3 regions of the Stenotrophomonas sp. Marseille-Q5258 genome follow, and region 1 is predicted to be linked to each of the others. Evidence: predicted binding sites of a transcription regulator. Region 1 holds the regulator's gene; each other region holds the start of a gene.
The links. The regulator HrcA, encoded in region 1, represses chaperone genes, less so after heat shock. The targets are predictions, from matches to a motif close to TTNGCACTCNNNNNNNNNGAGTGCNAA.

Region 1 (7,111 bases):
CGAGGGCAGTGCGCAGTGCCCGGCGGTGGCCGTGCATGGCCTGCTGGCGACCGCCACGCAGGTGCTGCACGACGGCGACCGGGTCGAGCTGCTGCGCCCCCTGCTGGCCGACCCCAAGGACAACCGCCGCCGGCGCGCGGGCGCCGGCCGCTGATTGCCGTGCCGCGGGGCCTCAGCGGCCGCGCTGCTTCTTCTTGTCCTTGGCCAGGTTGCGGCCGAACTGGCGGATGCTGGTGCGGGCGAGTTCGGCGTCCTGGTTCGGGAAGTAGTCGCCCTCCCAGCGGGTCACCAGGTCGTTCTCGAAGAACACCGTGAAGTTCTTCACTTCAGTGTTGCCCAGCCGGTTGATGCGCTGGCTGGCGGTGTAGTCCCAGCGCTGGGCGTGGAACGGGTCGGGAATGGAGGGAGTGCCGAGCAGGGCATTGACCTGCTGCTTGCTCTGACCCACCTGCAGCTGACCGACGGCCTGCTCCCGGATCAGGTTGCCCTGATAGATGGGTTGCTTATAGATGATGCCGCAGCCCGTGGTGGACAGGGCAACGGCGGCGACCAGCAGGAGATTGCGCATCGGGAATGGCGTTTGGGGAAATCGAGTCGATGATACACTCCCGACGTGTCGCCGCGACCCAATCCGAGGCAGCTGGCGCTAAATCGCCAATGAACGGAGAATTATGGAAACCCACGACCTGCGCAAAGTCGGCCTGAAGGTGACCCATCCGCGGATGCGGATCCTTGCCCTGCTTGAGCAGCGCAACGCCCAGCACCACATGACCGCCGAGGACATCTACCGCCAGCTGCTCGAGCACGGCGACGAGATCGGCCTGGCGACGGTGTACCGGGTGCTGACCCAGTTCGAGGCCGCCGGCCTGGTCCTGAAGCACAATTTCGAGGGCGGCCAGGCCGTCTATGAACTCGACCGCGGCGGCCACCACGACCATATGGTCGACGTGGACAGCGGCAAGATCATCGAGTTCGAAAGCCACGAGATCGAGGAGCTGCAGCGCAAGATCGCGGCCGACCACGGTTACGAGCTGGAAGAGCACTCGCTGGTGCTCTACGTGCGCAAGAAGCGCAAGTAACCGCCAGACGGCTGTTACGCGGGTAGCTCCCGCAAGTAGCTCCCGCAAGGCACGGCGCAGGCGTTCCCAACGCCGCTTGCCGGCCGCCCGACCGTCGGCGGCCGTTACGGCGGCCATGCCGTCGGTCGGGGTGCAACGCAGCGACGACCGGGGGTCGTCGCCTGCCGGTTGCCAGGGCCGGTCAGGCCTGCAACAGTTTCCGCGCCGCGGCGCGGGCTTCCTTGGTGACTTCCACCCCGCCCAGCATGCGCGCCAGCTCTTCCTCGCGCGCCCGGGTGTCCAGCTTCTCGACCGCGCTCTGGGTCATGCCGTCCACCGGTGCCTTGCTGACCCGGTAATGGGCATGGCCTTTGGAGGCCACCTGCGGCAGATGGGTCACGCACAGCACCTGGCGCTTTTCGCCCAAGGCGCGCAGCTTCTGCCCCACGATGTCGGCCACGGCGCCGCCGATGCCCGAATCCACTTCGTCGAAGACCATCGTCGGCACCGCGTCCAGGCCCAGGGCAGCCACCTCGATCGCCAGCGAGATCCGGGACAGTTCGCCGCCGGAGGCGACCTTGCGCAGGGCGCGGGGAGGCTGGCCGGCATTGGCCGCGACCAGGAACTCGACGCGCTCGGCGCCGTTGGGGTCCGGCTTGGCCACGGCCTGGGGCTCGATGTCGATCAGGAACTGGCCCCCGCCCATGCCCAGCTCGCCGATCAGGTCGGTGGTGGTCTGCGACAGGGCGGCTGCGGCCTGCTGGCGGCTGGCGCTGAGCGCGGCCGCCACGGCCTGCCATTGCCCGCTCGCGCGCTGGATCTCGCCTGCCAGGGCCTGCAGGCGCTCGTCCGCGCCCCGCAGCTGTTCGACCTCGGCGTCCAGTGCGTCACGGTGTTCGCCCAGGGCTTCCATCGGCACCCGATGCTTGCGCGCCAGATCGTGCAGGCGGCCCAGCCGGCGTTCGATGTCCTCGAACTGCTCCGGATCGGCGTCGAGGTCGTCATGGACCCGGTCCAGCAGCGACAGGGCTTCATGCAGCTGGATGGACGCGCTGTCCAGCAGCGCGTCCACCTCGCCCAGGCGGGTGTCGTGTTCGGCCACCCGGGCGAGATCATGCCGGGTCTGCTGCAGCAACTGCAGGACGGACACGTCGTCGTCGCCGTTGAGGCGGCCGGCGGCCACATCGCAGGCGCTGATCAGCGCGCTGGCGTGCGCCTGCCGGCGATGGCTGCTGCCCAGCGCCACGATCGAGGCGGGGTCCAGGTCTTCGCGCTGCAGTTCGCCCAGCTGGTGTTCAAGGAATCCGATGCGGTCGCTCACGTCTCCCTGTTTGGACAGGGCCTCGGCCTCGTCCACCAGTGCCTGCCAGCGGGCCGCCGCCTGGCGGACCTGGCTGCGTTCGGCCTCGTTGCGGGCGTAGGCATCCAGCAGGGCCAGCTGCGAGGGCCGCGACAGCAGGGCCTGCTGTTCGTGCTGGCCGTGGATCTCTACCAGGGTGGCGGCCAGTTCGGTGAGCTGTGACAGGGTGACCGGCCGGCCGTTGATCCAGGCCCGCGAGCCGCCGTCGGCACGGATGATCCGGCGCAGCTGGCACTGGTCCTCGTCGTCGAGCTCGTTGTCGCGCAGCCACTGCCGCGCCGGCGCATCGGCGGGCGGGGCGAATTCGGCCGACAGCTCGGCGCGGGCGGCGCCGTGGCGGACCACGCCGCTGTCGGCGCGCAGCCCGGACAGGAAGCCCAGCGCGTCCACCATCAGCGACTTGCCCGCGCCGGTTTCGCCGCTGACCACGGTCATGCCCGGCCCGAATTCGAGTTCGGTAGCGCGGACGACTGCAAAATCCTTGATCGATAGATGTCTAAGCATGGTCTGAGGTTCGTGAGCCGCGCAAAGCTAGCATGGGCGAGGGGCGGCTCCAATGACTTGCCAACGCCGGGTCCAGCCATTATCTAAGGGGGCGTCTCACAGGCTGATTCCATGCACCCTTCCTCTCCCCATCTTGCGCCCCGTGCCCGCCATCTGCTGCGGACGCTGATCGCGCGCCATATCCAGGATGGCGAGCCGGTGGGGTCGCAGACCCTGGCGCGGCATGCGGGGCTGGATGTCAGCCCGGCCACCATCCGCAACATCCTGGCCGATCTGGAAGACCTGGGCCTGCTCAGTTCGCCGCACACCTCGGCAGGCCGGGTGCCGACCGCGAACGGCTACCGGGTGTTCGTGGACAGCCTGGTCAAGATGCAACCGCCAGGCGAGGGCGAACTGACCCGCCTGCGCAGCGAACTGGCCACCGGTACCGGCACCCAGGCACTGCTGGGCAGCGCCTCGGAGCTGTTGTCGGCGATGAGCCATTTCGTGGGCGTGGTGAGTGCGCCGCGCCGGGAGCAGTTCGCGTTCCGCCACATCGATTTCGTGGCGCTGGACGCGCGCCGGGTGCTGGCGATCCTGGTGTTCGCCGACAACGAGGTGCAGAACCGGGTGATCGAGCCGCGCCGCAGCTGGGAGCCGGGCGAGCTGGAGCAGGTGGCCAATTACCTCAATGCGCAGTGCGCGGGCCGGCCGCTGTCGGAGATCCGCGCGCGGCTGCTGCTGGAGCTGCGCGACGCGCAGTCGGAGATGGAGCAGCTGCTGGCGCACAGCATCGAGCTGGCCGAGCAGGCGCTGGTGCCGCCGGCCGATGACATGGTGCTGGCCGGACAGACCCGGCTGATGGGGGTGCAGGACCTGTCGGACCTGGAGCGCCTGCGCGAGCTGTTCGACGTGTTCGCCAGCAAGCGCGAGATCCTGCAGCTGCTGGAGCGCACCATCCAGGCCCCGGGCGTGCGCATCTTCATCGGCGAGGAGACCGGCGTGATGCCGCTGGAGAGCGTCTCGCTGGTGACCGCCCCGTACTCGGCCGGTGGCCGGGTGCTGGGCGTGCTGGGGGTGATCGGCCCCAAGCGGATGGCCTACGACCGCATGATTCCGCTGGTGCAGGCTACGGCCGAGGTGCTGGGGGCGGCGTTGGAACCGGGTGGACCGGGCGGATTGTCCCGTGAGCGGGCCTGATCGACGGTTCAGCTCTTGAAACCGGTCGGCGCGCCCACATAGGGGTGGGTGGAGGCGGGGAGTCACCGCCAGGGAAACGGAAATGAACCAAGATCAGTCAGATATCGCATCCCAGACGTCGACCGGCGAGCAGGCCCCGGCCGATGCGCTGCAGCAGCAGGTCGAGAGCCTGCACAACGAGCTGGCGCTGCTGAAGGCCGAGTCGCTGCGCGAGCGCGCCGACCTGGACAACCAGCGCAAGCGCGTGGCCCGCGACGTCGAGCAGGCGCGCCGCTTCGCCAATGAAAAGCTGCTGGGCGAGCTGCTGCCGGTGTTCGACAGCCTCGACGCCGGCCTGGCAGCCGCCGGCACCGACCCCAGCCCGCTGCGCGAAGGCCTGGAGCTGACGTACAAGCAGCTGCTCAAGGTCGCCGCGGACAACGGCCTGACCCTGCTGGACCCGACCGGCCAGCCGTTCAACCCGGACCACCACCAGGCGATCAGCCAGGTCGACGCGCCCGGTGCGGCACCCGGCAGCGTGGTCCAGGTGTTCCAGAAGGGCTATCAGCTCAATGATCGCCTGCTGCGCCCGGCCCTCGTCGTGGTCGCACGCGACGCGTGACGCCGGGCGCTCCCCGGCGGACGGGGCCGGTTCCGCCCGGCCCCATCACCGGACGCTGAACGCGTTTGGCAGCCATCGGACACTGTGTTCGGTGGATGGCTTGAAAGTCTTCCCGGCGTCCCACACATCCCATTCATAACCCGGCAGCAGCCGGATGTTCCCAGAACTTTCAGGAGTCTCCCTCATGGGCAAGATCATTGGTATCGACCTCGGCACCACCAACTCGTGTGTGGCGATCATGGACGGCGGCAAGGCCCGCGTCATCGAGAATGCGGAGGGTGACCGCACCACGCCTTCCATCGTCGCCTACACCAAGGACGGCGAAGTGCTGGTGGGCGCCTCGGCCAAGCGCCAGGCCGTCACCAACCCGAAGAACACCTTCTACGCCGTCAAGCGCCTGATCGGCCGCAAGTTCACCGACGCTGAAGTCCAGAAGGACATCGCGCACGTGCCCTACGGCATCCTGGCCCACGACAACGGCGACGCCTGGGTGCAGACCAGCGACGCCAAGAAGATGGCGCCGCAGGAAATCTCCGCCCGCGTGCTGGAGAAGATGAAGAAGACGGCCGAAGCCTTCCTGGGCGAGACCGTGACCGAAGCGGTGATCACCGTGCCGGCCTACTTCAACGACAGCCAGCGCCAGGCGACCAAGGACGCCGGCCGCATTGCCGGTCTGGACGTCAAGCGCATCATCAACGAGCCGACCGCGGCCGCACTGGCCTATGGCCTGGACAAGGGCGACAACAAGGATCGCAAGATCGTGGTGTACGACCTGGGCGGCGGCACCTTCGACGTGTCGGTGATCGAAATCGCCAACGTCGACGGTGAAAAGCAGTTCGAAGTGCTGGCCACCAACGGCGACACCTTCCTGGGCGGCGAAGACTTCGACAACCGCGTCATCGAGTACCTCGTCGACGAGTTCAACAAGGACCAGGGCATCGACCTGCGCAAGGATCCGCTGGCCCTGCAGCGCCTGAAGGACGCCGCCGAGCGCGCCAAGATCGAACTGTCCAGCGCGCAGCAGACCGAAGTGAACCTGCCGTACGTCACCGCCGACGCCTCGGGTCCGAAGCACCTGAACATCAAGCTGACCCGCGCCAAGCTGGAAGCGCTGGTGGAAGAGCTGATCAAGAAGTCGATCGAACCGTGCCGCGTGGCGCTGAATGACGCCGGCCTGCGCTCGAGCGACATCAGCGAAGTGATCCTGGTCGGCGGCCAGACCCGCATGCCGAAGGTACAGCAGGCCGTGACCGAGTTCTTCGGCAAGGAACCGCGCAAGGACGTCAACCCGGACGAAGCCGTGGCACTGGGTGCGGCCATCCAGGGTGGCGTGCTCGGCGGCGACGTCAAGGACGTGCTGCTGCTGGACGTGACCCCGCTGTCGCTGGGCATCGAGACGATGGGTGGCGTGTTCACCAAGATCATCGAGAAGAACACCACCATCCCGACCAAGGCCTCGCAGGTGTTCTCCACCGCCGAGGACAACCAGTCGGCCGTGACCGTGCACGTGCTGCAGGGTGAGCGCGAACAGGCCCGCTTCAACAAGTCGCTGGCCAAGTTCGACCTGTCCGGCATCGAGCCGGCCCCGCGCGGCATGCCGCAGGTGGAAGTGTCCTTCGACATCGACGCCAACGGCATCCTGCACGTGTCGGCCAAGGACAAGAAGACCAACAAGGAACAGAAGGTCGAGATCAAGGCCGGTTCGGGTCTGTCCGAGGACGAGATCGCGCGCATGGTCGCCGACGCGGAAGCCAACCGCGAGGAAGACAAGAAGTTCCACGAGCTGGTCCAAGCCCGCAACCAGGCCGACGCGCTGATCCACGGTACCCGTACTGCGATCAACGAGCACGGCAGCAAGGTCGGTGGTGATGTGATCGGCAAGGTCGAGTCGGCCCTGTCCGACCTGGAAACGGCGATGAAGGGCGACGACAAGGCGCAGATCGAAGCCAAGTCGAAGGTGCTGGAAGAGGCCGGCCAGTCGCTGTTCGCCGCGGCGGCCGCCGCCGAGCAGGGCGGTGCCGCTGCGGGTGCCGATGCCGGTGCCGGCAACACCAACGGCGCGCATGACGACGTGGTCGACGCCGAGTTCACCGAAGTCAAGGACGACAAGAAGTCCTGATCCGGACAAGACGCGGGACGTTGCGCAGGCAGCGTCCCGTTGTCGTTTCCCCCAGGTCCTGACAGCCGTATCCCGGCCTGTCGGGGCGCCCGACGCAAGAGCGGACCTGGTTCCGCTCTTGCGCGTTGACGAATCCCGACTTCCGGAACCCGATCCAAGTTATGAGCAAGCGCGATTACTACGAAGTGCTGGGCGTGTCCCGCACCGCCAGCGAAGAAGAGCTGAAGAAGTCCTATCGCCGTTGCGCGATGAAGTTCCACCCGGACCGCAATCCGGGTGATGCGGCTGCC
Region 2 (7,111 bases), on a different contig from region 1:
ACTGCCAAGCCGATGCGCGCATCCGCACCGGCCGCTGATGCGGGCGCGTCGTTCCTGACCCGCATTGGTCGCAAGATCCGCCGGATGCTGTCGGGGTCGTAAGCCCCGGCGACGGTGACAGGGCCGGCCACTGGCCGGCGCTCCCGACCTCTACCCCCACCTGCACGCTGCCATCCTCGTCCTGCATAATCAGGGGATGAGCGTCCTGCGTTTTGACAATGTCAGCAAACAATATGCCGGCGGCCACCAGGCACTGGTGGACGTCAGCTTCGATGTCGCCCCCGGCGAGATGCTGTTCGTTACCGGTCACTCCGGTGCGGGCAAGAGCACGCTGCTGAAGTTGATCCACCTCGACGAGCGGCCCAGCCGCGGCGCGGTGCTGTTCGACGAACGCAACCTGCTCAAGGTGCGCGGCGGCAACATCCCGCGGCACCGCCGCGAGGTGGGCGCGGTCTACCAGGACCACCGCCTGCTGATGGACCGCAGCATCGCCGAGAACGTCGCGCTGCCGCTGATCCTGCGCGGTACACGCCGTGCCGAGATCGGCAAGCGGGTGCGCTCGGTGCTCGAACGCATGGGCCTGGGCCATCGCGAGAAGGCGCTGCCGTCGCAGCTGTCGGCCGGTGAGCAGCAGCGCGTCGGCATTGCCCGTGCCATCGTTGGCGAGCCCAAGCTGCTGGTCGCCGACGAACCGACCGGCAACCTCGATCCCACCCTCGCTGCGGAAATCATGGCGTTGTTCGCCGAGTTGCCCGAACGCGGCACCAGCGTGCTGGTGGTCAGCCACGATCTGGCCCTGCTGCGGCACATGCGCAAGCGCGTGCTGATCCTGGACCACGGTCGGCTGATCGACGACATCTCACCGCAGGACCTGGCCGAATGAGCGCACCGACCAACAAAGAAGCCGCGGCACCGTCGCGCCTCGGCGTGTGGCTGCATCACCACGGCCACAGCGTGGTGTTCAGCCTGGGCCGCGCCTGGCGCAAGCCGTGGGCGACGCTGCTCACGGTGATGGTCATGGCGCTCGCCCTGGCACTGCCGCTGGGCCTGTCGATCGCGCTGGACAACCTCAAGCACTTCGCCGGCAGCGTGCAGCAGTCGCGCGACATCAATCTGTTCCTGAAGACGTCCGTGGATGCCGCCGGCGCCAGCCAGGTGGCCGAGTCGCTGCGCGGGCGCGCCGATGTGTCGGCCGTGGCGCTGCGCACCCCGGCCGATGGCCTCGCCGAGCTGCGCGACAGCGCCGGGCTGGGCGAGGCGATCGACGCGCTCAACGACAATCCGCTGCCGACGCTGCTGATCGTGACGCCGGTGGCAGGCGCCGATGACGCGCGACTGGCGCAGTCGCTGGAAGGGCTGCCGCAGGCCGATCTGGTGCAGCACGACGCGCTGTGGCGCAAACGCCTGGATGCGTGGCTGGGCTTCGGCACCCGCCTGGTGCAGGTGCTGTCGGTGCTGCTGGGGCTGGGCGCGGCGCTGGTGGTCGGCAACACGGTGCGGCTGGACATCCAGGCGCGCCGCGACGAGATCGGCGTGCTGCAGCTGCTGGGCGCAAGCGATGGTTTCATCCGCCGCCCGTTCCTGTACCTGGGCGCGTGGTACGGCCTGGGCGCCGGTGCGATCGCGCTCGGCCTGATCGGCGTGGCCGGGCTGGCGTTGCGCCCGCCGCTGAGCGCGCTGTCGCAGAGCTACGGCAGCCCGTTTGTGCTGCATGGGCTGGACCTGTTGCATTCTTCGCTCGTGCTGGCCGGCACCGTGGTGCTGGGCTGGCTGGGCGCGTGGCTGGTGACGGGGCATTTCCTGCGCCAGACCCGTCCGACCGAAACCTGAGGCCCGCATGCGCCCGCAAGCCCTGAAGCACCTGGTCGACGACGCACCGCGCGTGATGGTCGTCGACGGCTCCAAGCTGGTCCGCAAACTGATCGCCGATGTGCTGCAGCGCGAGCTGCCGGCGGTGGACGTGGTGGGCTGCGCCAGCATCGAAGAGGCGCGCGCGGCATTGGCAGCCGGCCCGGTCAGTCTGGTCACCACCTCGCTGACGCTCAGCGACGGCGATGGGCTGGCACTGGCGCGGCTGGTACGCGAAACCGCGGGCCAGGCCTACGTGCCGGTGATCGTGGTGTCCGGTGACGCGCAGCAGCACCTGGAACAGCGCCGCTTCACCGAGTACGTCACCGACTATTTCGACAAGGCGTTGGGCCATGAGGCCTTGGCCACCTTCATCCGTGGCTACGTGCAGCCGGAGACGATTCCCGGCGCGACGATCCTGTACGTGGAAGACAGCCGGGTGGTCGCCGAGGCGACCAAGCGCATGCTGGAACGGCAGGGCCTGAACGTACTGCACGTGCTGACCGCCGAGGAAGCCTTTGCGCTGCTCACCGCCGAATCGCTGGGCCGCAGCAGCCACCGCATCGACCTGGTGCTGACCGACGTGACCCTCAAGGGCGAACTGAGCGGGCGCGATGTGGTGCAGCGCGTGCGGGTGGACTTTGGCTACGGCAAGCGCCGCCTGCCGGTGCTGGTGATGACCGGCGATGGCAATCCGCTCAACCAGTCCGGCCTGCTCCAGGCCGGTGCCAACGACCTGGTGCAGAAGCCGATCGAAGAACGGCTGCTGATCACCAAGGTGCTGTTCCAGCTGCGGCTGGCCCGACTCAACGAAAAACCCCTGGTGCGATGAACGACGACGTACAACCGAGCATCCAGCTCGAGCCGAGCTGGAAGGCGCGGGTCGGGGAGTGGCTGCTGCGACCGGAGATGCGCGAGCTGTCCGGCTTCCTGCGCCAGCGCAAGGCCGCCGGGGCACGGGTGTTCCCGCCCGGCCCGCAGATCTTCGCCGCGTTTGACGCCACGCCGTTCGAGCAGGTCAAGGTGGTCATCCTCGGCCAGGACCCGTACCACGGCGCCGGGCAGGCGCACGGCCTGAGCTTCTCGGTGATGCCGGGGGTGCCGGTGCCGCCGTCGCTGCTGAACATCTACAAGGAAATCGAGGCCGATCTCGGCCTGCCGCGTCCGGACCACGGCTGCCTGCTGCCGTGGGCGCAGCGTGGCGTGCTGCTGCTCAACGCCGTGCTGACGGTGGAGGAGGGCAATGCCGGCGCCCACCAGCGACGTGGCTGGGAAGGTTTCACCGACCATGTGGTGGACACGCTCAACCGCGAGCGCGAGGGTCTGGTGTTCGTGCTGTGGGGCGCCTACGCGCAACAGAAGGGCAAGGTGATCGACACGGGCCGGCACCGCGTGCTCAAGGCACCGCACCCCTCGCCGCTGTCGGCCCACCGTGGCTTCCTCGGCTGCCGGCATTTCTCGGCTGCCAACGAGTACCTGCGCCGGCGCGGGCACGGTGCCATCGACTGGTCGCTGCCGCCGCGCGCGCAGCTCGGGCTGGACTGAGCCAGTCGTTCAGCATTTCGATGATCGCGAGCGCCACCTGGCGTTTGCGCATGGGCATGCGACGCCACAACGACAGACTCCCGGGTTCCTGCGCAGCGCGCCGGATCAGCGGCAGGCGATGCGGCCAATGGCAGGTCGGTGCCGTCCTCGGGTCGCCCCGGTCACTGCCCGGCGGTTGATGAACGATGGGCAACCTTTTTTCAGATGAATGGGCGTGGTCCCGCGGGTCGTTCAGGCAAAAACGACGCCGTTTGCCGATGTTTTCATGGCAACTTGTTGAAATAAAAGCAATATTCTGTTGATTCGATGCCACTCGCCACTGTCATCATTTCGCGGTACGTTATCCGGGTTATCGGTGCCATCGTTGCATGAACGGAACGCTGGAACTTCTTTCTCCTTTAGCAGTCCAAGTTTCCGACTGCTAAGATGCCCCTTATGAGCCAGAACATGTCTACTGCCCTTGTGGCAAACAATCTCCCGATTCCCAGTGCGCTCGGTTCGCTGGACGCCTACATCGGTGCCGTGCACCAGATTCCGGTGCTGTCGGTCGATGACGAGCAGGACCTGGCCCGCCGCTTCCGCGACGAGCAGGACCTGGACGCCGCGCGCGAGCTGGTCCATTCCCATCTGCGCTTCGTGGTGCACGTGGCCCGTGGCTACAACGGCTACGGCCTGGCGCTGGGCGACCTGATCCAGGAAGGCAACATCGGCCTGATGAAGGCGGTGAAGCGCTTCGACCCGGACATGGGCGTGCGCCTGGTGTCCTTCGCGGTGCACTGGATCCGTGCGGAAATGCACGAGTTCATCCTGAAGAACTGGCGCATCGTCAAGGTCGCCACGACCAAGGCGCAGCGCAAGCTGTTCTTCAACCTGCGCAAGTCCAAGACGCGCCTGGGCTGGATGAACGCGGCCGAAGTCAGCGCGGTCGCCAAGGACCTGAACGTGTCCGAGCGCGAAGTGCTGGAAATGGAATCGCGCCTGTCCGGTCGCGACATCGGTTTCGACGCGTCCAGCGATGACGACGACGACCATGCGCCGCCGTCGCCGGCCGCGTATCTGATGGCCAATGACGAAGATCCGTCGATGGCCTACGAGCGCGCCGACAGCGAAGACAACCAGCTGCAGCTGCTGCGCGAAGGCCTGGCCGAGCTGGATGCACGTTCGCGCGACATCATCCGCCGTCGCTGGCTGGACGCGGACAGCAAGGTGACGCTGCAGGAACTGGCTGACGAATACGGCGTTTCCGCCGAACGTATCCGTCAGGTCGAAGCAAACGCGCTGAAGAAGATGAAGGCGCTGTTTACCGCGTAACGCGGGCTGCACGGTGTTGCATTGAAAAGCCCGGCCAATGCCGGGCTTTTTTGTGTAATGGCCTTTCCAGCATCAAAGCGCAGAGCGCCTCAACCGCGTTCGCGCACCACGGCGCGCCAGCCGATGTCGTTGCGATGGAACTCGTTGGCCCACGTCACCGCCGCCACACCTGCGTAGGCATTGGCCTGCGCGTCGCCCACGCTGTCGCCCAGCGCCGCCACGCACAGCACCCGGCCGCCCGCGCTGAGCACCTGGCCCTGCGCGTCAAGCGTCGTGCCGGCATGGAACACCTTGGCCGTCGAAGGCACCTGATCCAGCCCGTGGATCACATCGCCGGTGATCGGTGCCTCGGGGTAGGGCGCAGCCGCCATCACCACGCCCAGCGACGGGCGCGGGTCCCACTGGGCCTGCACGGCGTCCAGGCGCGCATCGATGGCCGCTTCGACCAGATCCACCAGGTCCGACTGCAGGCGCAGCATCACCGGCTGCGTTTCCGGATCGCCGAAGCGGACGTTGAATTCGATCACCTTCGGCGCGCCGCCAGCATCGATCATCAGCCCGGCATAGAGGAAGCCGGTGAACGGAATGCCGTCGGTGATCATGCCCTGTACGGTCGGGTTGACCACCTCGCGCATCACCCGCGCATGCACCTCGTCTGTGACCACCGGTGCCGGCGAATAGGCACCCATGCCGCCGGTGTTCGGGCCGGTATCGCCGTCGCCCACGCGCTTGTGGTCCTGCGAGGTGGCCATCGGCAATGCGGTGCGGCCGTCCACCATCGAGATGAAGCTGGCTTCCTCGCCATCGAGGAACTCCTCGATCACCACGCGGGCACCGGCATCGCCGAAGGCGTTGCCCGAGAGCATGTCGCGCACCGCGTCTTCGGCCTCGGCCAGGGTCATCGCCACGATCACGCCCTTGCCGGCGGCCAGACCATCGGCCTTGACCACGATCGGCGCGCCCTTTTCGCGGAGATAGGCCAGGGCCGGCTCCACCTCGGTGTGCACCGCATAGAAGGCGGTCGGAATGCCGTGGCGGGCCAGGAAGTCCTTGGCGTACGCCTTGCTGCCTTCCAGCTGCGCGGCGGCGGCGGTGGGCCCGAAGATGCGGTGACCCGCCGCGCGGAAGCGGTCGACCACGCCGGCCACGAGCGGTACTTCGGGGCCGACCACGGTCAGCGCCACGCCCTCGGCGGCGGCCAGCGCGAGCAGGCCGTCCAGGTCGGTGATCTTGACCGGCATGTTGCGGCACTTGGTTTCGGTGGCGGTACCGGCATTGCCGGGGGCGACCAGCACTTCGGTCACCTTCGTCGACTGGGCCAGCTTCCAGGCCAGGGCGTGTTCACGGCCGCCAGCGCCGATGACCAGGATCTTCAATGCACTTCTCGCGTAAGGGGGGGCAGACCGGCGATTTTACGCGGTGCCGGTGCCGGGTGCATGGCACGGTCGCCCGGCCACGCGCCGGTCAGCTGCCGCCGCAGTCGTCCCGCTGCAGCGCCTCGGGCACCTGGTAGGCCCGCGTTGCCGGGTCGAACATCAACTGGTGGAACTCATGCGCCGCCCCGGCGCAGTCCTGGCCGCGGCCACGCACGGTGATCGGCCAGTAGCCGTCCACGGGCGCCTGCTGCTCCACCGTCGTGTTGAAGTCGATGTTGAAGACCGTGCCGTCGCAGTCGTCCGGATCGCTGTCGCAGTCGTAGCGGGTCAGGTTGTCGAGATGGTCGCGGTAGCGGGCCACCTCGCGCAGGCGGTTGCTGTGCAGGGCGACGTAGCTGCGGTCGACCAGCGAACCGCCGCGGCCATTCCAGCGCTGGGTGAGGTGGAAGGCGGGGCGCTGCGGCCCCAGCGTTGCGACCTGCACCGTACCGGGAACGCCATCGCTGCCGGCGTTGACCTGCAGGCGCTGGTCCACCACCAGCAGCGGCCACGGCTGGCTGTCGCCGGCGACGCCGCGCTCGCCGTCGCGCAGTACGAACAGGTCGACCCGTCCCGGTTCGACGGTCGCCGCATCCTCGATGGTCTGGCAGACCGCCAGCAGGGTGTGGGCCTGGTCATCGACCGTCACGTTGCGGCGGGCGCAGACCGCGCGCTCCACCGGCCGCATCGCCACCACCTCGGTGTCTTCCCAGCGGTCCTTCCAGGCGCCGTCCAGGCGCGCCCTGGCGCCATAGCGCTGGTGCAGGAAGGTCAGCAGGCGCGCGTCGGCATCGCCGCTGGCCATCACCGTCTCCACGATCGGGGCGGTGGTATCCAGCCGGGGTTTCGCCGTTTCCTGCACGGCCGGCACCTCCTTGCCGCACCCGGCCAGCAGGGCCACCGCCAGCGCGATGCAGGCGGGTGGAGCAGTGCGGTGGATGCCGGTTGTTGTCATGGTCATGGTGACGTCATCAGGAGAGGGCGCTGCCCTG
Region 3 (7,111 bases), on a different contig from region 1:
ACCCTGCCCGGGGCCGAGGAGAACCCGGCCATCGCCGCGTTCCTGGGTTGGCTGCAGGAGGAAGTCGAGGCGCCGGCGAGCGCGCGCTGAACGCCGCCCCGCGCGCAAAAAAAAAACCCCGCCTTGCGGCGGGGTTTTTCCTGTTTCGTGGCGGATACGTGCCGACCGGGGGTCGGCACCTATCGGACCGATGCGGGCCAGCCAGCGGCCGGCCGTTGCATCAGAAGTCCATGCCGCCCATGCCACCCATGCCGCCCATGCCGGCGCCAGCTGCGCCAGCGCCGTCATCCTTCTTCGGGGCTTCGGCAACCATTGCTTCGGTGGTGATCATCAGGCCAGCGATCGAGGCAGCGTTCTGCAGCGCCGAACGGGTCACCTTGGTCGGGTCCAGGATGCCGAATTCCAGCATGTCGCCGAATTCGCCGGTGGCGGCGTTGTAGCCGTAGCTGCCGGTGCCTTCCTTGACCTTGTTGACGATCACGGACGGCTCTTCGCCGGCGTTGGCGACGATTTCACGCAGCGGGGCTTCCATCGCGCGCAGGGCGATCTGGATGCCGTGGTTCTGGTCTTCGTTGGCACCCTTCAGGCCAGCCAGCGCGGTGACCGCACGGACCAGGGCGACGCCGCCGCCCGGGACCACGCCTTCTTCAACGGCTGCACGGGTGGCGTGCAGGGCGTCGTCGACGCGATCCTTCTTTTCCTTCATTTCGATTTCGGTCGAGGCGCCGACCTTGATCACGGCCACGCCGCCGGCCAGCTTGGCCACGCGTTCCTGCAGCTTTTCGCGGTCGTAATCCGACGAGGTGTCTTCGATCTGGGTCTTGATCTGGGTCACGCGCGCTTCGATGTTGGCCTTCTCGCCGGCGCCATCGATGATCGTGGTGTTTTCCTTGGAGACCTGCACCTTCTTGGCGCGGCCCAGGTCCTTGATCGTCGCCTTTTCCAGCGACAGACCAATTTCCTCGGAGATCACGGTACCGCCGGTCAGCACGGCCATGTCTTCCAGCATCGCCTTGCGACGGTCGCCGAAGCCCGGTGCCTTGACGGCCACGACCTTGACGATGCCACGGATGGTGTTGACCACCAGGGTGGCCAGCGCTTCGCCTTCGATGTCTTCGGCGATGATCAGCAGCGGCTTGCCGGCCTTGGCGACGCCTTCCAGCACGGGCAGCAGGTCGCGCACGTTGGAGATCTTCTTGTCGTGCAGCAGCACGTACGGATCGTCCAGGTCAGCGGTCTGCGACTGCTGGTTGTTGATGAAGTACGGCGACAGGTAGCCGCGGTCGAACTGCATGCCTTCGACGACGTCCAGCTCGTTGTCCAGGCCCGAGCCTTCTTCAACGGTGATGACGCCTTCCTTGGTCACGCGGCGCATCGCTTCGGCGATGATGTTGCCGATCGACTCGTCCGAGTTGGCCGAGATCGTACCGACCTGGGCAATGGCCTTGTCGTCGGCGGTCGGCTTGGAGATGTTCTTCAGCTCGGCGACGGCGGCGATCACGGCCTTGTCGATACCGCGCTTGAGGTCCATCGGGTTCATGCCGGCAGCAACAGCCTTGGCGCCTTCGCGGATCAGGGCCTGGGCCAGCACGGTGGCGGTGGTGGTGCCGTCGCCGGCGTCGTCGTTGGTACGCGACGCGACTTCCTTCACCATCTGCGCGCCCATGTTCTCGAACTTGTCAGCCAGTTCGATTTCCTTGGCGACGGAGACGCCGTCCTTGGTGATGGTCGGGGCGCCGAAGCTCTTCTCGAGCACGACGTTGCGGCCCTTCGGGCCCAGGGTGGCCTTGACGGCATTGGCGAGCACGTTGACGCCGCGCACCATGCGCGAACGGGCGTCTTCACCGAAACGGATATCTTTGGCAGCCATTAGCTCTTACCTCGAATGATTGGGTTGGATCAGAAGGAACGGGCGCGACGCACTCAGCCAACGATGGCGAGGATGTCGTCTTCGCGCAGGACCTTGAATTCGACGCCTTCGGACTTGTAGCTGCTGCCGGCGTACTGGCCGTAGATGACCTTGTCGCCGACCTTCAGCGACGGCGCGCGGACGCTGCCGTTGTCCAGCGGCTTGCCCGGGCCCACGGCCACGACTTCACCCTTGGTGGACTTTTCCTTGGCGGAATCGGGAATCACAATGCCGCCGGCGGAGATTTCGTCGGCTTCGATCGGCTTGACCACAACGCGGTCGTGAAGCGGCTTGATGCTCATATGAGACCTCTTAAGTTATTGATTGGTCTGGAAAAGTCTGGCGATGTTAGCACTCGCACAAGGCGACTGCCAGCACCGCTCACGAAAAAACCCGACAGTGCGGGACAGGGCAGAGATGGTGCTGCCCACCGCCCTTTCAAGGGGGGTCGCACGTAAATTTCGATTCTTGACGCACGTCCCATAAGTGGGGGCCGAATGCGACACATTAGATAAATGTGTCATTTGGATTGGTTAGATTCGGCCAGCAATTCCCAATCACAAGGAGCCGTAGATGAGGTTGCTCACCCCGCTGTCCCTGGGCTGTCTGCTGGCGCTCGCCGCCGGCACCGCCCGGGCCGATGTGTTCATCAATGAACTGCATTACGACGACAGTACCCCCGCCGGCGATGTCGGCGAGGCCATCGAAGTCGTTGCCACCGCCGGGGAGAACCTGGCCGACTACCGGCTGTACCTGTACAACGGCAGCACCCCGTCGGCAGCCACGGTCTACGCCAACAATCCGGTACCGGCAGGCACCGCCGCCGGCTGCGGCAGCGCCACCCTGGCCACGGTCACCTACCCCAGCAACGGCCTGCAGAACGGCGCCAACGACGGGATCGCGCTGGTGGACGCCAGCGGCAAGGTGGTGCAGTTCATCAGCTACGAGGGCACCATCACCGCCTCCGGCGGCCCGGCGGCCGGCCTGACCAGTCAGAACATTCCGGTCAGCGAGACCAACAGCACCGCCCCCGGCACCTCCCTGCAGCTCACCGGCAGCGGCAGCCAGTACGCCCACTTCACCTGGGCCGCCTCGGCGACGCAGACCTTTGGCGCCTGCAACAACGGCCAGACCTTCAGCGGCGGCGGCAGCACCGGGCCGAACACCCCGCCGTCGGTACGCGCCACCACGCCGGAACAGGGCGCCAGCACCTTCCCGGCGGCCGCCGACCTCAGCGTGACGTTCAGCGAGCCGGTCACCCTGGCCAGCGGCGCGTTCGTGCTCAGCTGCGGCCAGTCCGGCACCGTGCCGTTGAGCCACGCCAGCAGCGGCTCGCGCTTCACGCTGTCCACCAACACGGCACTGGTGGCCGGCGAGGCGTGCCGCTTCGACATCCGCGCCACCCGCATCACCGATGCCCAGGGCGCCCGCCCGGCAGCGGACACCCGCATCGCGTTCACCGTTGCCACCACGACCGGCAACCCCGACCCGGGCAATCCGGACCCTGGCACGCCGGGCACGTACTACTCGCGGGTGAACACCTCCACCCCGAGCCAGCTGCGCTGCTCGCTGCATGAAACCATCAAGGGCCATACCGCCTATCCGTACAGCGGTTCAGGCACCAGCACCTGGACCATCCTGGAAATCGCCGACGAAGATCCCAACAACAGCGGCAGGATCCTGGACGCCTACCGCAACCGCAGCTACACCAAGGTCAGCGGCCGCGCGGGCACGGGCAGCGGGCTGACCTACAACCGCGAGCACACCTGGCCCAACTCGCTCGGCTTTGCCAGCACCACCGGTGACAAGGGGCTGCCGTATGCGCCCTACACCGACACCCACATGCTGTACCTGACCGATGCGCAGTGGAACGCCGACCGCGGCAACAAGCCGTTCGGCAAGTGCGACAGCAGCTGCGGCGAGCGCGCGACCGAGTCCAACAACGGCTTTGGCGGCGGCAGCGGCGGCTACCCGGGCAACTCCAACTGGGTGCGCACACCCGACGGCAATGGCGGCACCTTCGAGGTGTGGGGCCACCGCAAGGGCGACATGGCGCGGGCGGTGATGTACATGGCGATCCGCTATGAGGGTGGCAAGGACGCCAAGACCGGCCAGTCCGAGCCGGACCTGGAGCTGACCGACGACCGCAGCAGGATCGTCAAGACCTCCGCTTCGCCGGCGTACATGGGCCTGCTCTCGACCCTGATCGACTGGCACCTGTCCGACCCGCCGGATGCGGCCGAACGCGCCCGCAACGAGGTGATCTACAGCTTCCAGGGCAACCGCAACCCCTTCATCGACCACCCCGAGTGGGCCACCCCGGCCCTGTTCACCTCGGCCAGGCCGGCGACCTGCCAGCTGGCGAATTGACGTATCCGGCATTGCCGGCCAGCGGCCGGCACGACCGGGTTTGAGCGCTGCCGGCCGGTCCCGCCGGGACCGGCCGGTCACGGCCCTATACTTGCGGGTCATGTCGACCGCCGATCCCATCTTTCTGTTGTTCACCACCTGCCCCGACGTGGCCTGCGCCACGCGGCTGGCACACGCGTTGGTGGAGGAACGGCTGGCCGCCTGCGTGACCCGCCTGGAAGGCGCGCACTCGACGTACCGCTGGCAGGGCCGGATCAGCGAGGACCCCGAGGTCCAGCTGCTGATCAAAACCACCGGCGCCCGCCTGGACGCGACCATCGCCCGCGTGCAGGCCCTGCACCCGTATGAACTCCCCGAGTGCATTGCGGTCGAAACCCGCGCCGGTCTACCGGCGTACCTGGATTGGATTCGGGCGCAGACCCGTGAGGAAAGTGATTGATGACGCTGCTTTGTCGTGTTGCCGCGCTGTGCGCGCTGCTGGTGCTGTCCCTGCCCGCCTGGGCTGTCAGTGAGAAAGACCTGCTTCCGGTGGATGAGGCGTTCGGGCTGACCGCGCAGGCGCGTGACCGCGACCGCATCGAAGTGCGCTGGTCCATCGCCCCGGGCTACTACCTGTACCGCCACCGCACCACGGTCAAGCCGGAGGCCGGCTTCGTCGCCGATGCATTGCAGATGCCGGCCGGCAAGAAGCACCACGATGACTTCTTCGGTGAAGTGGAAACCTACCGCGAACGTCTGATTGCGGTGCTGCCCGGCAAGGCCGCCGATGGCGCCGATACCGTCACCCTGGAAGTGCGTTATCAGGGCTGCGCCGACGCCGGCGTCTGCTATCCGCCCCAGAAGCGCACGCTGCAGGTGAAGCTGCCGGGCGCCACAGCGACCCGCACCGATGCTCCGGCCGCGCTGCCTGCCGCCGCGCCAGCGGCGTCCTTCAACACCCCACTGTCCGGCGGCCTGCGCCTGCCCGGCATGGCCGCCAGCCAGGCGCTGCCGCTGCCCTCGGAAAAGGCCTTCGGCTTCGATGCGATCGTTGGCGACGGCAACACCGTGCTGCTGCGCTTCAGCCCCGCGCCGGGCTACTACCTGTATCGCGACCGCACCTCGCTGAAGCTCGAAGGCGCCGCCGGCATCCGTGCCGACAAGCCCCGGTGGCCGGCCGCCCGCTCGCACCGTGACGAGCATTTCGGCGACGTGGCGGTGTATTTCGACCAGATCGACGTGCCGCTGCCGCTGCACCGCAGCCGTCCCGACGCGGCCGATGCCACCCTGGTGATCACCTTCCAAGGCTGCCAGACCGACGGTATCTGCTACCCGCCGATGACGCGGCGGGTGAAGCTGTCGCTGCCGGCAGGCAAGGTCAACGGCACCAGCAGCGATGCCAGCGTCAAGCAGGAGGTGATCGCACCGCTGCCCAGCCGTGACAAGCGTGCGCAGGCGCGCGACCGTGCCGACAGCGGCATCGCCACCCAGCCGATGCTGATCCGCCCCAACGAACCGGTGCTGCCGGTGGCCGAGCAGGCCGCCCCCGACGCCAGTGCCGACAACGCGCTGCGCACGCCGCCGCCGGGCAGCAACGACACCACACCGACCAGCCTGGTGGTGGCGCTGCTGCTGTCCCTGCTGGGCGGACTGATCCTCAACCTGATGCCGTGTGTCCTGCCGATCCTGTCCTTGAAGGTGCTGGGCGTGGCGCAGAGCGGGGAAAGCCGCCAGCGCGCGCGCAGCCATGCGCTGTGGTACACCGCTGGCGTACTGGTCGCCTTCGCCGCGATCGGCGGACTGGTGCTGGCCCTGCGCGCGGCAGGCCAGGCCGCAGGCTGGGGCTTCCAGCTGCAGCATCCGTGGTTCATCGCCGCACTGGTCTACCTGATGTTCGCCGTTGGCCTGAGTCTGTCCGGGGTGTTCACCCTGGGCGGCAGCTTGGGCGGGATCGGCCAGTCGCTGGCCTCGCGCAGCGGGCCGGTGGGCGATTTCTTCACCGGCGTGCTGGCCTGCGTGGTCGCCAGCCCGTGCGTGGCCCCGTTCATGGGCCCGGCTCTGGGATTTGCCTTCACCGCGCCGGCACCGCAGGCGATGCTGGTGTTCCTGGCACTGGGCCTGGGTCTGGCGCTGCCGTTCCTGCTGATCGGCTTCGTGCCGTCGCTGGCACGTCGCCTGCCGCGCCCGGGGGCGTGGATGGAAACGCTCAAGCACGTGCTGGCCTTCCCGATGTACGGCACCGCGATCTGGCTGCTGTGGGTACTGGGCCAGCAGCGCGGCGTGGATGCGATGACCCTGGTGCTGGGCGGCCTGGTGGTACTGGCGTTGGCGCTGTGGTGGTTCGAGCGCAGCCGCTGGCGCAGCCAGCGCGTGGCCGGCCTGCTGGCCACGCTGCTGATCGTCGCCGCGCTCTATCCGGTGTGGGGCGTCACCCGCCTGGCGCCGCCGGCCAAGGCCGCGCAGGTGGCCAGCGACAACATGGTGGCCTACTCCCCGCAGATGCTCGACCGCCTGCGCCAGGACAACCGCGTGGTGTTCGTCAACATCACCGCCGACTGGTGCGTCACCTGCAAGGCCAACGAGCGCACGGTGCTGGCCACCCATGCGTTCGAGGACACCCTGCGCCGCACCAACGCGGTGTACATGCGCGGCGACTACACCAACGTGGACGAGCAGCTCACCGCCTTCCTCAACGAACACAAGGCCGTGGGCGTGCCGTTGTATGTGGTCTACGGCCCCGGCGCTCCGCCGACCGTGCTGCCGACCGTGCTGACCCAGGCCATCGTCGAAGAAGCCCTGCTGCGCACCGCGCGATGAGCATGCGGCTGCCACGCCGGTACCTGGTGGTGGCGG

Region 2: rpoH (RNA polymerase sigma factor RpoH) is a predicted target of HrcA. The motif match lies at 3,792-3,818, and genes of this name have one in related genera.
Region 3: OC534_RS01505 (co-chaperone GroES) is a predicted target of HrcA. The motif match lies at 2,258-2,284, and genes of this name have one in related genera.

What each region holds. Positions count from the first base shown of each region.
Region 1 covers NZ_CAMPPN010000043.1:4,680-11,790, forward strand. The annotation lists gene OC534_RS18690 (RnfH family protein) at 1-154, shown strand, start outside; gene bamE (outer membrane protein assembly factor BamE) at 173-568, opposite strand; gene fur (ferric iron uptake transcriptional regulator) at 672-1,079, shown strand; gene recN (DNA repair protein RecN) at 1,261-2,922, opposite strand; gene hrcA (heat-inducible transcriptional repressor HrcA) at 3,034-4,101, shown strand; gene grpE (nucleotide exchange factor GrpE) at 4,184-4,702, shown strand; gene dnaK (molecular chaperone DnaK) at 4,887-6,821, shown strand; gene dnaJ (molecular chaperone DnaJ) at 6,983-7,111, shown strand, end outside.
Region 2 covers NZ_CAMPPN010000002.1:105,962-113,072, reverse strand. The annotation lists gene rhlB (ATP-dependent RNA helicase RhlB) at 1-102, shown strand, start outside; gene ftsE (cell division ATP-binding protein FtsE) at 197-883, shown strand; gene ftsX (permease-like cell division protein FtsX) at 880-1,830, shown strand; gene OC534_RS01750 (response regulator) at 1,838-2,680, shown strand; gene ung (uracil-DNA glycosylase) at 2,677-3,393, shown strand; gene rpoH (RNA polymerase sigma factor RpoH) at 3,829-4,704, shown strand; gene purD (phosphoribosylamine--glycine ligase) at 4,794-6,080, opposite strand; gene OC534_RS01730 (hypothetical protein) at 6,169-7,080, opposite strand.
Region 3 covers NZ_CAMPPN010000002.1:58,129-65,239, forward strand. The annotation lists gene OC534_RS01495 (LysR substrate-binding domain-containing protein) at 1-90, shown strand, start outside; gene groL (chaperonin GroEL) at 221-1,870, opposite strand; gene OC534_RS01505 (co-chaperone GroES) at 1,924-2,211, opposite strand; gene OC534_RS01510 (endonuclease) at 2,483-4,279, shown strand; gene cutA (divalent-cation tolerance protein CutA) at 4,380-4,718, shown strand; gene OC534_RS01520 (protein-disulfide reductase DsbD) at 4,718-7,075, shown strand; gene OC534_RS01525 (TlpA disulfide reductase family protein) at 7,078-7,111, shown strand, end outside.